DNA from 4 places in the Bacillus sp. FSL H8-0534 genome. Region 3 is predicted to be linked to each of the others. Evidence: a T-box and tRNA genes for the amino acid it is inferred to sense, from the RefSeq annotation. Region 3 holds a T-box; the other regions hold tRNA genes.
What was found. A T-box is a leader RNA that pairs with one kind of tRNA and senses whether it is charged. The one in region 3 lies ahead of asnS (asparagine--tRNA ligase), so its partner is inferred to be a tRNA-Asn.
Positions count from the first base shown of each region.

Region 1 (2,809 bases), 1.2 Mb from region 3:
TCTCAGGTCGGCTACGCATCGTTGCCTTGGTGAGCCGTTACCTCACCAACTAGCTAATGCGACGCGGGTCCATCCATAAGTGACAGCCGAAGCCGCCTTTGAATTTCGCACCATGCGGTGCAAAATGTTATCCGGTATTAGCCCCGGTTTCCCGGAGTTATCCCAGTCTTATGGGCAGGTTACCCACGTGTTACTCACCCGTCCGCCGCTAACTTCATAAGAGCAAGCTCTTAATCCATTCGCTCGACTTGCATGTATTAGGCACGCCGCCAGCGTTCATCCTGAGCCAGGATCAAACTCTCCAATAAAGTTAGTTTGTCTAGCATCTAAAATAAAAATTGACGTTTCACGTTGTTTGTTTCGTTCAGTTTTCAAAGAACTAAAAGCGGGTGAAGAGAATCGAACTCTCGACCAGAGCTTGGAAGGCTCTTGTTTTACCACTAAACTACACCCGCGTGGTCGGGAAGACAGGATTTGAACCTGCGACCCCCTGGTCCCAAACCAGGTGCTCTACCAAGCTGAGCCACTTCCCGTTATGGCGCGCCCGAGAGGACTCGAACCCCTAACCTTTTGATCCGTAGTCAAACGCTCTATCCAATTGAGCTACGGGCGCTTATTCATGATGTTTTGTCGTTGTTGTATTTCAGCGACTCAATTATCTTATCACACTGCATTTTCAAATGCAAGCACTTTTTTATTTTTCTTTGGTGCGGCCGAGAGGACTTGAACCTCCACGGGGTTTCCCCCACTAGGCCCTCAACCTAGCGCGTCTGCCATTCCGCCACGACCGCATATGCGGGTGAAGGGAGTCGAACCCCCACGCCAAAGGCGCCAGATCCTAAGTCTGGTGCGTCTGCCAATTCCGCCACACCCGCGGAAATAAAAAAGAATGAGCCATGAAGGACTCGAACCTTCGACCCTCTGATTAAAAGTCAGATGCTCTACCAACTGAGCTAATGGCTCGTAAATGGCTGGGCTAGCTGGATTCGAACCAGCGCATGACGGAGTCAAAGTCCGTTGCCTTACCGCTTGGCTATAGCCCATCAAAAAATATAATGTTTTTTGAGACGAAAATCATCATATCACAATAACCAATAAAAAACAACTGCTCAAAGGCAGAAGTTAAAATGGCGGTCCCGACCGGGGTCGAACCGGCGATCTCCTGCGTGACAGGCAGGCATGTTAACCACTACACCACGGGACCATTGGTTGCGGGGACAGGATTTGAACCTGCGACCTTCGGGTTATGAGCCCGACGAGCTACCGAACTGCTCCACCCCGCGACGATACTATTCATATGTTATATATGGTGGAGGATGACGGGATCGAACCGCCGACCCCCTGCTTGTAAGGCAGGTGCTCTCCCAGCTGAGCTAATCCTCCAAAAGTGGTGACCCGTACGGGATTCGAACCCGTGTTACCGCCGTGAAAGGGCGGTGTCTTAACCACTTGACCAACGGGCCAATATGAATGGCAGAGAAGAAGGGATTCGAACCCTCGCACCGCGTTAGCGATCTACTCCCTTAGCAGGGGAGCCCCTTGAGCCACTTGGGTACTTCTCTGTATGGCTCCGCAGGTAGGACTCGAACCTACGACCGATCGGTTAACAGCCGATAGCTCTACCACTGAGCTACTGCGGAATAAGAAAGACAAGTTATATCTTATAAAAGTTCATACTATAAGTCAAGTCGTTTATACAAATTCTTGTACAAACGTGACATGTTTATAATATACTGGATTGATTTTTAACTGTCAAGGTGTTTTTTATCTCTTTCAATCTACCTTTACACTTCCCGCAAACATATCTTTTTGTATTTATTTGACGCCTTCTTCTATATTGAAGAAAACATCTCATACATTCATACATATGAGTTTTAATCACCTTCTCTTCTTCGCTCATTCTCTTACAGAATCTAGGCGCACCAACCTTCTTCATTAACTGACGAAAATCTCGATCTCGATGTTGGTACCCTTTCCCCATAATATGCAAATGATAATGACACAACTCATGCTTAATAACGCCAATCAGTTCTTCTTCTCCATACACTTCATAATAACGATAGTTTAATTCTATATTATGACTTCGCAATAAATACCTCCCACCAGTTGTACGTAGTCGTTTATTGAACATTGCTTTATGTAAAAAAGCCCTACCGAAATATTGCAACGATATTTCTTCTACAAGTCTTTGAACTTCTTTTTCATTCATTTTCATTCCCCCAAAAACTAAAAATAAACTTACACTTTTCCTCTTTCTTATACATATATTAAATAGTACATATACCCATCCTCATTCAAAAGTGCAATTTCTATGAACTACCCTCTTCCTCATCTATCCATAGAACTTCGCTAACCAAACTCTTATAAGCAGTTCCCGAAATTGAGCTTTTTACTTACTTCGAATCTTATCTCAATGTATAGGGGGGCTACTTGTTAGAGCCGGATTAAACAAGGAGGGATTCTTATGCCTACGTGGCTCCGAAAACAAATGCAACGTGCATATTTCGAAAAAAACCGGTATCAAATTAAGTTACTAAATGAATGCTGGTTTTATTATAGCAAAACACATCAAAATTCCTGATAAAGTGAACGTTATATCAGTGGGGGATGAAGGCTCCCCCACTAATTCAAATTTCACTAACATCCGTTCATAAAAAAAGAGCAGTGTCATACCTGCCCTCTTCCCATTATTATTCAATAGGTAACATTGCTAAGGCAACGCGCCCTTTTTTCATATCAACATCATCTACCCAGACCTTTACAATTTGCCCGACAGACACCACATCTAACGGATGCTTCACAAACTGTT
Region 1 covers NZ_JBBOUC010000001.1:2,871,032-2,873,840, forward strand. Annotated here, with positions in the region: rRNA gene MHH71_RS14560 (16S ribosomal RNA) at 1-308, opposite strand, end outside; tRNA gene MHH71_RS14565 (tRNA-Gly) at 385-455, opposite strand; tRNA gene MHH71_RS14570 (tRNA-Pro) at 457-533, opposite strand; tRNA gene MHH71_RS14575 (tRNA-Arg) at 537-613, opposite strand; tRNA gene MHH71_RS14580 (tRNA-Leu) at 706-791, opposite strand; tRNA gene MHH71_RS14585 (tRNA-Leu) at 795-875, opposite strand; tRNA gene MHH71_RS14590 (tRNA-Lys) at 891-963, opposite strand; tRNA gene MHH71_RS14595 (tRNA-Gln) at 969-1,043, opposite strand; tRNA gene MHH71_RS14600 (tRNA-Asp) at 1,129-1,204, opposite strand; tRNA gene MHH71_RS14605 (tRNA-Met) at 1,207-1,283, opposite strand; tRNA gene MHH71_RS14610 (tRNA-Val) at 1,308-1,383, opposite strand; tRNA gene MHH71_RS14615 (tRNA-Glu) at 1,389-1,463, opposite strand; tRNA gene MHH71_RS14620 (tRNA-Ser) at 1,472-1,562, opposite strand; tRNA gene MHH71_RS14625 (tRNA-Asn) at 1,566-1,640, opposite strand; gene MHH71_RS14630 (SprT family protein) at 1,724-2,209, opposite strand; gene cmpA (cortex morphogenetic protein CmpA) at 2,465-2,581, shown strand; gene MHH71_RS14640 (Tex family protein) at 2,691-2,809, opposite strand, start outside.
Region 1: it encodes a tRNA-Asn, which carries the amino acid that the T-box ahead of asnS (asparagine--tRNA ligase) is inferred to sense. The anticodon was not compared.

Region 2 (2,809 bases), 1.7 Mb from region 3:
CCATAAATGTATACGCTTCCTTATACCAACCGATTTTCTGGCATAAACGAACAATACGAATTAAAGTTGGTATTTCATCCTTATGGAACTGCGGCAAGTCCTGCACCTTATTCATTCCATATAAAATAAACGGAGCCAAGTTTTCTTGTTTATAAAATTCTTTTTCTTTCCAAGCTAAAATTGTCCGTTCTTTTCCTTCGCCTTTTGGATGATTTGGTACAAGTAAAGAAAATAAATCCGCAAAATTATTTGGTTCTACATAAACATCTGTAACCAAATTCCAATTTGGATTACTTTGTACATCCCTCATGTCATTTCCCCTCCATTTCTATTTATATATAAAATCTTTGATAGCTTAGTAGATAAACATAATATTATAAATATTAATATATTCAAAATAAATTATAAAACTTATATTTATTATTATATCATTTTTAACATAACAAAAATTAGCAATAGGAATTTTTAACCAAAATTTCAAATGAAATTAGCATATATTATTCTTCATATATACTTAGTTAAGCATCTTTACACCTTATATACATCTATGCCTAACATTTTGGATACGTTTTAATAACAATATAATTTTGCTTGCAGTATTAATAAAGTGAAACTTCCATCAGTAGGGATTTTCTTCATCCACCACTGATGGAAAGTCCTCACCAATCGGGCTTTTACAGGCAGTTATCCCTCACCTATCTTCCTTGCTTCACTCTGAACCTTGAGGTGGGGGGCTTACTGCCCGTTAATGCGGAATAAAACGTATCCACTCTTACCTATTCTCTAGCACCTAAATACACTGTATGTTGTAGCCTGAAAATAATCTGCATCTATTCGTTATTCTGTATGCTCGGAAATCTCACTTAAAGCAAATCCAGCTTGATCATCAGCTTTCTCTGCTATTGCTAAATCACCTAGCGCTAACATCCCAACAAGCTCTCCATTCTCAACTACAGGTAGTCTCCTGATTTGATGCTGTGCCATTAACTCTGTAGCATTTTCAATAGGGTCATCAGGAGATACGGAAACAATTTCTGTTGTCATGACATTTGTAATTTTATTAGACCCAGGATGTTTCTCAGCAATTCCACGAACAACTAAATCACGATCTGTGACAAGACCAACCACTTGATTATTCTCTACAATTGGAATCATCCCAATGGCCTCTTCTTTCATTTTCACAGCAGCTTCATATACATTATCTAGCGGTGTACATTGCACAATATCGGTACTCATAAATTCTCTAACTGTTGTCATGTAGCTCTATTCCCTCCTTTTTATACATACTATAGTTTTTCCAAAATCCCTCTATTTATTTCATAATAAATAGAGGGATTTTGGATTGACGATATCGTATATTAGAAAAGAACGTAACTTCACATTATATTTTTCATAAGAAAAAAAGAGCCAGCTAATTGCTGACTCTTTTTTATGACCCGTACGGGATTCGAACCCGTGTTACCGCCGTGAAAGGGCGGTGTCTTAACCGCTTGACCAACGGGCCATGGCTCCGCAGGTAGGACTCGAACCTACGACCGATCGGTTAACAGCCGATAGCTCTACCACTGAGCTACTGCGGAATATGGTGGGCCTAAATGGACTCGAACCATCGACCTCACGCTTATCAGGCGTGCGCTCTAACCAGCTGAGCTATAGGCCCATATTTCTTACAGGGGCAGTAGGAATCGAACCCACACTGGAGGTTTTGGAGACCTCTGTTCTACCTTTAAACTATGCCCCTAAGTGGTGCCGGCTAGAGGACTTGAACCCCCAACCTACTGATTACAAGTCAGTTGCTCTACCAATTGAGCTAAGCCGGCTTGTCAAAAAAAAATATGGCTCGGGACGGAATCGAACCGCCGACACGAGGATTTTCAGTCCTCTGCTCTACCGACTGAGCTACCGAGCCTTTATATAAATGGCGGTCCCGACCGGGGTCGAACCGGCGATCTCCTGCGTGACAGGCAGGCATGTTAACCACTACACCACGGGACCATTTGGTTGCGGGGACAGGATTTGAACCTGCGACCTTCGGGTTATGAGCCCGACGAGCTACCGAACTGCTCCACCCCGCGACGGTATTATATTATTTTAAAAAATGGAGGAGGTAGAGGGATTCGAACCCCCGCGCGACTCTCGCCGCCTGTCGGTTTTCAAGACCGATCCCTTCAGCCGAACTTGGGTATACCTCCATGAAATAAATATTAATTATATCTTTTAGTTATCTTTGTACATCTAATAGTTTTTATTAACTATCCAATCATTCCATTTTAATTATTATAAAATGGAGGAGGTAGAGGGATTCGAACCCCCGCGCGACTCTCGCCGCCTGTCGGTTTTCAAGACCGATCCCTTCAGCCAGACTTGGGTATACCTCCAATAAATAACCAAAGTGGAGCCTAGCGGGATCGAACCGCTGACCTCCTGCGTGCAAGGCAGGCGCTCTCCCAGCTGAGCTAAGGCCCCATGTTTTAAAAATATCGGGAAGACAGGATTTGAACCTGCGACCCCCTGGTCCCAAACCAGGTGCTCTACCAAGCTGAGCCACTTCCCGTTAATAAAAGCGCGCCCGAGAGGACTCGAACCCCTAACCTTTTGATCCGTAGTCAAACGCTCTATCCAATTGAGCTACGGGCGCATATGGTGCCGAGGGCGGGGGTCGAACCCGCACGGTGGTCACCCACCGCAGGATTTTAAGTCCTGTGCGTCTGCCTGTTCCGCCACCCCGGCATGTCATATTGAAAATTGGAGCGGAAGACGGGATTCGAACCCGCGACCCCAACCTTGGCAAGGTTGTATTCTACCACTG
Region 2 covers NZ_JBBOUC010000001.1:2,366,951-2,369,759, forward strand. Annotated here, with positions in the region: gene MHH71_RS12175 (DUF3965 domain-containing protein) at 1-310, opposite strand, end outside; gene MHH71_RS12180 (CBS domain-containing protein) at 838-1,257, opposite strand; tRNA gene MHH71_RS12185 (tRNA-Glu) at 1,433-1,504, opposite strand; tRNA gene MHH71_RS12190 (tRNA-Asn) at 1,506-1,580, opposite strand; tRNA gene MHH71_RS12195 (tRNA-Ile) at 1,584-1,660, opposite strand; tRNA gene MHH71_RS12200 (tRNA-Trp) at 1,671-1,741, opposite strand; tRNA gene MHH71_RS12205 (tRNA-Thr) at 1,745-1,820, opposite strand; tRNA gene MHH71_RS12210 (tRNA-Phe) at 1,837-1,909, opposite strand; tRNA gene MHH71_RS12215 (tRNA-Asp) at 1,920-1,995, opposite strand; tRNA gene MHH71_RS12220 (tRNA-Met) at 1,999-2,075, opposite strand; tRNA gene MHH71_RS12225 (tRNA-Ser) at 2,100-2,192, opposite strand; tRNA gene MHH71_RS12230 (tRNA-Ser) at 2,286-2,378, opposite strand; tRNA gene MHH71_RS12235 (tRNA-Ala) at 2,394-2,466, opposite strand; tRNA gene MHH71_RS12240 (tRNA-Pro) at 2,481-2,554, opposite strand; tRNA gene MHH71_RS12245 (tRNA-Arg) at 2,565-2,638, opposite strand; tRNA gene MHH71_RS12250 (tRNA-Leu) at 2,642-2,730, opposite strand; tRNA gene MHH71_RS12255 (tRNA-Gly) at 2,747-2,809, opposite strand, start outside.
Region 2: it encodes a tRNA-Asn, which carries the amino acid that the T-box ahead of asnS (asparagine--tRNA ligase) is inferred to sense. The anticodon was not compared.

Region 3 (2,809 bases):
TGATTCCTAGCTTGGCACCACGCTCCGCAAGTACCTTAGCTGCCGCTAGCCCAATACCACTTGTCGCGCCAGTGATTACTACATACTTGTCACGCACCGTCCACTCTAAACGACTGGTAATTCCCCCCATCACCACAAAACCCCTCTCACGATTTTCATAATTGTTTCATTCGTTTTACTATATATGAAATGAAAAGGGAACTATGAACAATATTTTTTATCCTATCTCAAAATACTTTATAGATTTGAGCTCTGGTTACATCCTCTTCTAAATAAAAAAGCGAGAGCAATTGCTCTCGCTTTTTTATCTTAAAACTCCGAAGAACCTGGAGTTCTTGGGAATGGAATTACGTCACGGATGTTCGCCATACCAGTGATGTACATTAGGAAACGTTCGAAACCTAGACCGAATCCAGCGTGTTTTGTACCGCCATATTTTCTAAGTTCTAAGTACCACCAATAGTCTTCTTCATTCATGCCTAATTCTTTAATTCTATCTACTAAAACATCCATTCTTTCTTCACGTTGGCTACCGCCGATTAATTCGCCGATGCCAGGAACTAGAAGGTCAGTAGCAGCTACTGTTTTACCGTCATCATTCATACGCATGTAGAATGCTTTAATGTCTTTCGGATAGTCAGTTACGAATACAGGGCGTTTGAAGATTTCTTCTGACAAGTATCTTTCGTGCTCTGTTTGTAAATCAATACCCCATTCTACTGGATATTTGAAGTCTGCACCTGACTCTTGAAGCACTTTAATTGCTTCTGTATATGTGATACGGCCGAAGTCAGAGTTAATTACGTTGTTCATGCGCTCTAGAACTGTTTTATCGACAAAGCTGTTGAAGAATTCCATCTCTTCTGGTGCATGCTCTAGTACATATTTCATTGCATATTTCAGCATATCTTCTGTAAGATCCATTACATCTTCAAGTTCAGCGAATGCAATCTCAGGCTCCACCATCCAGAACTCAGCTGCGTGGCGAGTTGTGTTTGAGTTTTCTGCGCGGAATGTAGGTCCGAATGTGTATACATCACGGAACGCTAATGCATAAGCTTCCGCATTAAGCTGTCCACTTACTGTTAAGTTTGTTTCTTTTCCGAAGAAGTCTTTTGATTCATCAACTTTTCCGTCTTCACCTTTTGGCAAGTTGTTCATATCTTGCGTTGTTACGCGGAACATTTCGCCCGCACCTTCTGTATCACTACCAGTAATAATTGGTGTGTGAACATGTACGAATCCACGCTCTTGGAAGAATTGGTGGATTGCAAACGCTGCGATAGAACGCACGCGGAATGTTGCAGAGAATGCATTTGTTCTTGGACGTAAATGAGCGATTGTACGTAAGTATTCAAACGTGTGACGCTTCTTTTGAAGTGGGTAATCAGAATCTGATAAGCCCTCGATGTCAATTTTTTCTGCTTTAATTTCAAATGGTTGCTTCGCTCCAGGGGTTGCAACTAGCTTACCTTCTACTTTAACTGAAGAGCTAAGTGGAAGTTTTGCAATTTCTTTGAAGTTATCTAATTCTGTATCGAAAACGATTTGAACGCTTTTGAAGAAGCTACCATCGTTTAATTCGATGAAACCAAATGCTTTTGAATCACGTAAGTTACGAATCCAACCTGATACTTGTACTGTTTGATCTGCGTATTTATCTGTATCTCTATACAGACTTTTTACTAATGTGTTTTCCATAGTGAAATTCTCCTTTGCTGATATATTTGAATACAAAAAAACCTTTCATCCATAAAGGGACGAAAGGTTAAACTTCGCGGTACCACCCAATTTGTCATAAAGACCAACTTTAACTCGTATGTATGTACATACTTCCCGGTTTGTAACAGGCCGGCTTCCCGTCTAAGTCTACTCTTGAATATAAGATTCAATTTCGGTTAGCAACTCCAAGGTGTTCTTCATATATACCGCCTCATCAGGCTCTCACCGTCCCTGACTCGCTATGGATTATAGTATATACTACTTTTCCTTATCATCGTCTTTCATTTTGTTAAACTAAAATTAATGTACTACATTCGAGGGAAAGATGCAAGTTGTTGTTGAGCGCACCACACAGCTTGTCCCCCCAGCACTTGCAAATACCGTTACCTTCACACAAACGGTTGAAGCGGATATTGAAAGCGTAATCCCAGAAAAAGTTGTAATCTGTGGGGTAGTTCATAAAACTTTAACTTACACTGCTGTTTTAGAAAATGGCACTCTAGTACCGGGTTTTCAAGTTTTCGACGATATCCCTTTTCAATGTGTTATTGACCGCGAAGATGCCAATGAAGGAGACCTTTTCGAAGTCACGGGTGTAGCAATTCTTGGACAAGTTTCTGCCCAAGAACAAAATTTTGGATTTATAAACGACTTGCGAGTTGCTTTTAAATTCCAAGAAAAAGAGATCGTCAAAGTCTGCATTAGAAGACTAGGAGTAACTGGTACTGAAGTAGCTATTGGACTAGGATTTACAAGTGCAGATTGTAACGTTCCCGTTGTTGCACCAGGTCGTTTGTTAGTGAATGGCATTGGATTTGCAGGAATACCAGTTTCTTTCACAATACAAGGTGCAGCAACTGTCTCTCCAACTACAGTTTTTACAGAAGCAGATGGATTCTTCCACACTACCGTCACTGCTTTTGGACCTGGAGATATAACCCTTATAGCTTCAGGTACAGTAAATGGGGTTCCTTTCTTCGGAGAAGTAACCACCCCTTCACCTTGCGTGTGATGAAATGAAGATTCCATCAGCGGAATTTGAACAAGTTGCGCAAGTGAAAAAAATAATAAAAAAGCAGCCAAATGG
Region 3 covers NZ_JBBOUC010000001.1:4,100,572-4,103,380, reverse strand. Annotated here, with positions in the region: gene MHH71_RS20865 (SDR family oxidoreductase) at 1-130, opposite strand, end outside; gene asnS (asparagine--tRNA ligase) at 310-1,701, opposite strand; T-box leader at 1,754-2,006, opposite strand; gene MHH71_RS20855 (hypothetical protein) at 2,048-2,734, shown strand.

Region 4 (2,809 bases), 1.5 Mb from region 3:
AGGAACACGATTTTGAGTCGTGCGCGTCTGCCAATTCCGCCACATCGGCATAATGAGAAAGGCGGCAACCGGATTCGAACCGGTGGTAAAGGTTTTGCAGACCTCTGCCTTACCACTTGGCTATGCCGCCATATTAAATTACTTTGGAGCGGAAGACGGGATTCGAACCCGCGACCCCAACCTTGGCAAGGTTGTATTCTACCACTGAACTACTTCCGCAAAAATGGCTGGGCTAGCTGGATTCGAACCAGCGCATGACGGAGTCAAAGTCCGTTGCCTTACCGCTTGGCTATAGCCCACCGAAGTTTTAATTCATTATATGCAAGTATTAACTACTTTATTTACAAATATTAAAAAATAAAAATGGGGCGACTGATGGGAATCGAACCCACGAATGCCGGAGCCACAATCCGGTGCGTTAACCACTTCGCCACAACCGCCATGTTGTGTTTTGGCAGGGGTAGTAGGAATTGAACCCACACTGGAGGTTTTGGAGACCTCTGTTCTACCTTTAAACTATACCCCTATATAAAATGTAAATGGTGGAGGGGGGCAGATTCGAACTGCCGAACCCGAAGGAGCGGATTTACAGTCCGCCGCGTTTAGCCACTTCGCTACCCCTCCGAAACTTACATGGTGCCGGCTAGAGGACTTGAACCCCCAACCTACTGATTACAAGTCAGTTGCTCTACCAATTGAGCTAAGCCGGCATATTTAGTTAAAATGGTGGCTCGGGACGGAATCGAACCGCCGACACGAGGATTTTCAGTCCTCTGCTCTACCGACTGAGCTACCGAGCCAGAAATAAATGGCGGTCCCGACCGGGGTCGAACCGGCGATCTCCTGCGTGACAGGCAGGCATGTTAACCACTACACCACGGGACCATTTGGTTGCGGGGACAGGATTTGAACCTGCGACCTTCGGGTTATGAGCCCGACGAGCTACCGAACTGCTCCACCCCGCGACAATACTATTCATATGTTATATATGGTGGAGGATGACGGGATCGAACCGCCGACCCCCTGCTTGTAAGGCAGGTGCTCTCCCAGCTGAGCTAATCCTCCAAAAGTGGTGACCCGTACGGGATTCGAACCCGTGTTACCGCCGTGAAAGGGCGGTGTCTTAACCACTTGACCAACGGGCCAAAAATATTATGGCGGAGAGCAAGGGATTCGAACCCTTGATACGCTTGTGACGTATACACGATTTCCAATCGTGCTCCTTCGGCCAACTCGGACAGCTCTCCAATCATGGCTCCGCAGGTAGGAATCGAACCTACGACCGATCGGTTAACAGCCGATAGCTCTACCGCTGAGCTACTGCGGAATGATATTAGCCTGGCAACGTCCTACTCTCACAGGGGCAAGGCCCCAACTACCATCGGCGCTAGAGAGCTTAACTTCCGTGTTCGGTATGGGAACGGGTGTGACCTCTCTGCCATCATTACCAGACTATATTCACTTGAGACAAACACTATTATACTTAATTGATTAAAAAAGTCAATAAGTTTTTTTATGTTCTCTCAAAACTAGATAACATTTGCTTCATATTATATGGTTAAGTCCTCGATCTATTAGTATTCGTCAGCTCCACATGTCACCATGCTTCCACCTCGAACCTATCAACCTGATCATCTTTCAGGGATCTTACTAGCTTACGCTATGGGAAATCTCATCTTGAGGGGGGCTTCATGCTTAGATGCTTTCAGCACTTATCCCTTCCGCACATAGCTACCCAGCTATGCCCTTGGCAGAACAACTGGTACACCAGCGGTGCGTCCATCCCGGTCCTCTCGTACTAAGGACAGCTCCTCTCAAATTTCCTACGCCCACGACGGATAGGGACCGAACTGTCTCACGACGTTCTGAACCCAGCTCGCGTACCGCTTTAATGGGCGAACAGCCCAACCCTTGGGACCGACTACAGCCCCAGGATGCGATGAGCCGACATCGAGGTGCCAAACCTCCCCGTCGATGTGGACTCTTGGGGGAGATAAGCCTGTTATCCCCGGGGTAGCTTTTATCCGTTGAGCGATGGCCCTTCCATGCGGAACCACCGGATCACTAAGCCCGACTTTCGTCCCTGCTCGACTTGTAGGTCTCGCAGTCAAGCTCCCTTATGCCTTTGCACTCTACGAATGATTTCCAACCATTCTGAGGGAACCTTTGGGCGCCTCCGTTACACTTTAGGAGGCGACCGCCCCAGTCAAACTGCCCACCTGACACTGTCTCCCGGGTCGATAAGACCCGTAGGTTAGAATTTCAATACAGTCAGGGCGGTATCCCACCAGCGCCTCCACCGAAGCTAGCGCTCCGGCTTCAAAGGCTCCCGCCTATCCTGTACAAACTGTACCAAAATTCAATATCAGGCTACAGTAAAGCTCCACGGGGTCTTTCCGTCCTGTCGCGGGTAACCTGCATCTTCACAGGTACTATAATTTCACCGAGTCTCTGGTTGAGACAGTGCCCAAATCGTTACACCTTTCGTGCGGGTCGGAACTTACCCGACAAGGAATTTCGCTACCTTAGGACCGTTATAGTTACGGCCGCCGTTTACTGGGGCTTCAGTTCAGAGCTTCGCTTACGCTAACCCCTCTCCTTAACCTTCCAGCACCGGGCAGGTGTCAGCCCCTATACTTCGCCTTACGGCTTCGCAGAGACCTGTGTTTTTGCTAAACAGTCGCTTGGGCCTATTCACTGCGGCTTTCCGTTAAGAAAGCACCCCTTCTCCCGAAGTTACGGGGTCATTTTGCCGAGTTCCTTAACCAGAGTTCTCTCGCACACCTTAGGATTCTCTCCTCGCCTACCT
Region 4 covers NZ_JBBOUC010000001.1:2,579,505-2,582,313, forward strand. Annotated here, with positions in the region: tRNA gene MHH71_RS13205 (tRNA-Leu) at 1-49, opposite strand, end outside; tRNA gene MHH71_RS13210 (tRNA-Cys) at 60-130, opposite strand; tRNA gene MHH71_RS13215 (tRNA-Gly) at 145-219, opposite strand; tRNA gene MHH71_RS13220 (tRNA-Gln) at 225-299, opposite strand; tRNA gene MHH71_RS13225 (tRNA-His) at 365-440, opposite strand; tRNA gene MHH71_RS13230 (tRNA-Trp) at 453-526, opposite strand; tRNA gene MHH71_RS13235 (tRNA-Tyr) at 541-624, opposite strand; tRNA gene MHH71_RS13240 (tRNA-Thr) at 635-710, opposite strand; tRNA gene MHH71_RS13245 (tRNA-Phe) at 725-800, opposite strand; tRNA gene MHH71_RS13250 (tRNA-Asp) at 810-885, opposite strand; tRNA gene MHH71_RS13255 (tRNA-Met) at 889-965, opposite strand; tRNA gene MHH71_RS13260 (tRNA-Val) at 990-1,065, opposite strand; tRNA gene MHH71_RS13265 (tRNA-Glu) at 1,071-1,145, opposite strand; tRNA gene MHH71_RS13270 (tRNA-Ser) at 1,156-1,247, opposite strand; tRNA gene MHH71_RS13275 (tRNA-Asn) at 1,253-1,327, opposite strand; rRNA gene rrf (5S ribosomal RNA) at 1,337-1,452, opposite strand; rRNA gene MHH71_RS13285 (23S ribosomal RNA) at 1,555-2,809, opposite strand, start outside.
Region 4: it encodes a tRNA-Asn, which carries the amino acid that the T-box ahead of asnS (asparagine--tRNA ligase) is inferred to sense. The anticodon was not compared.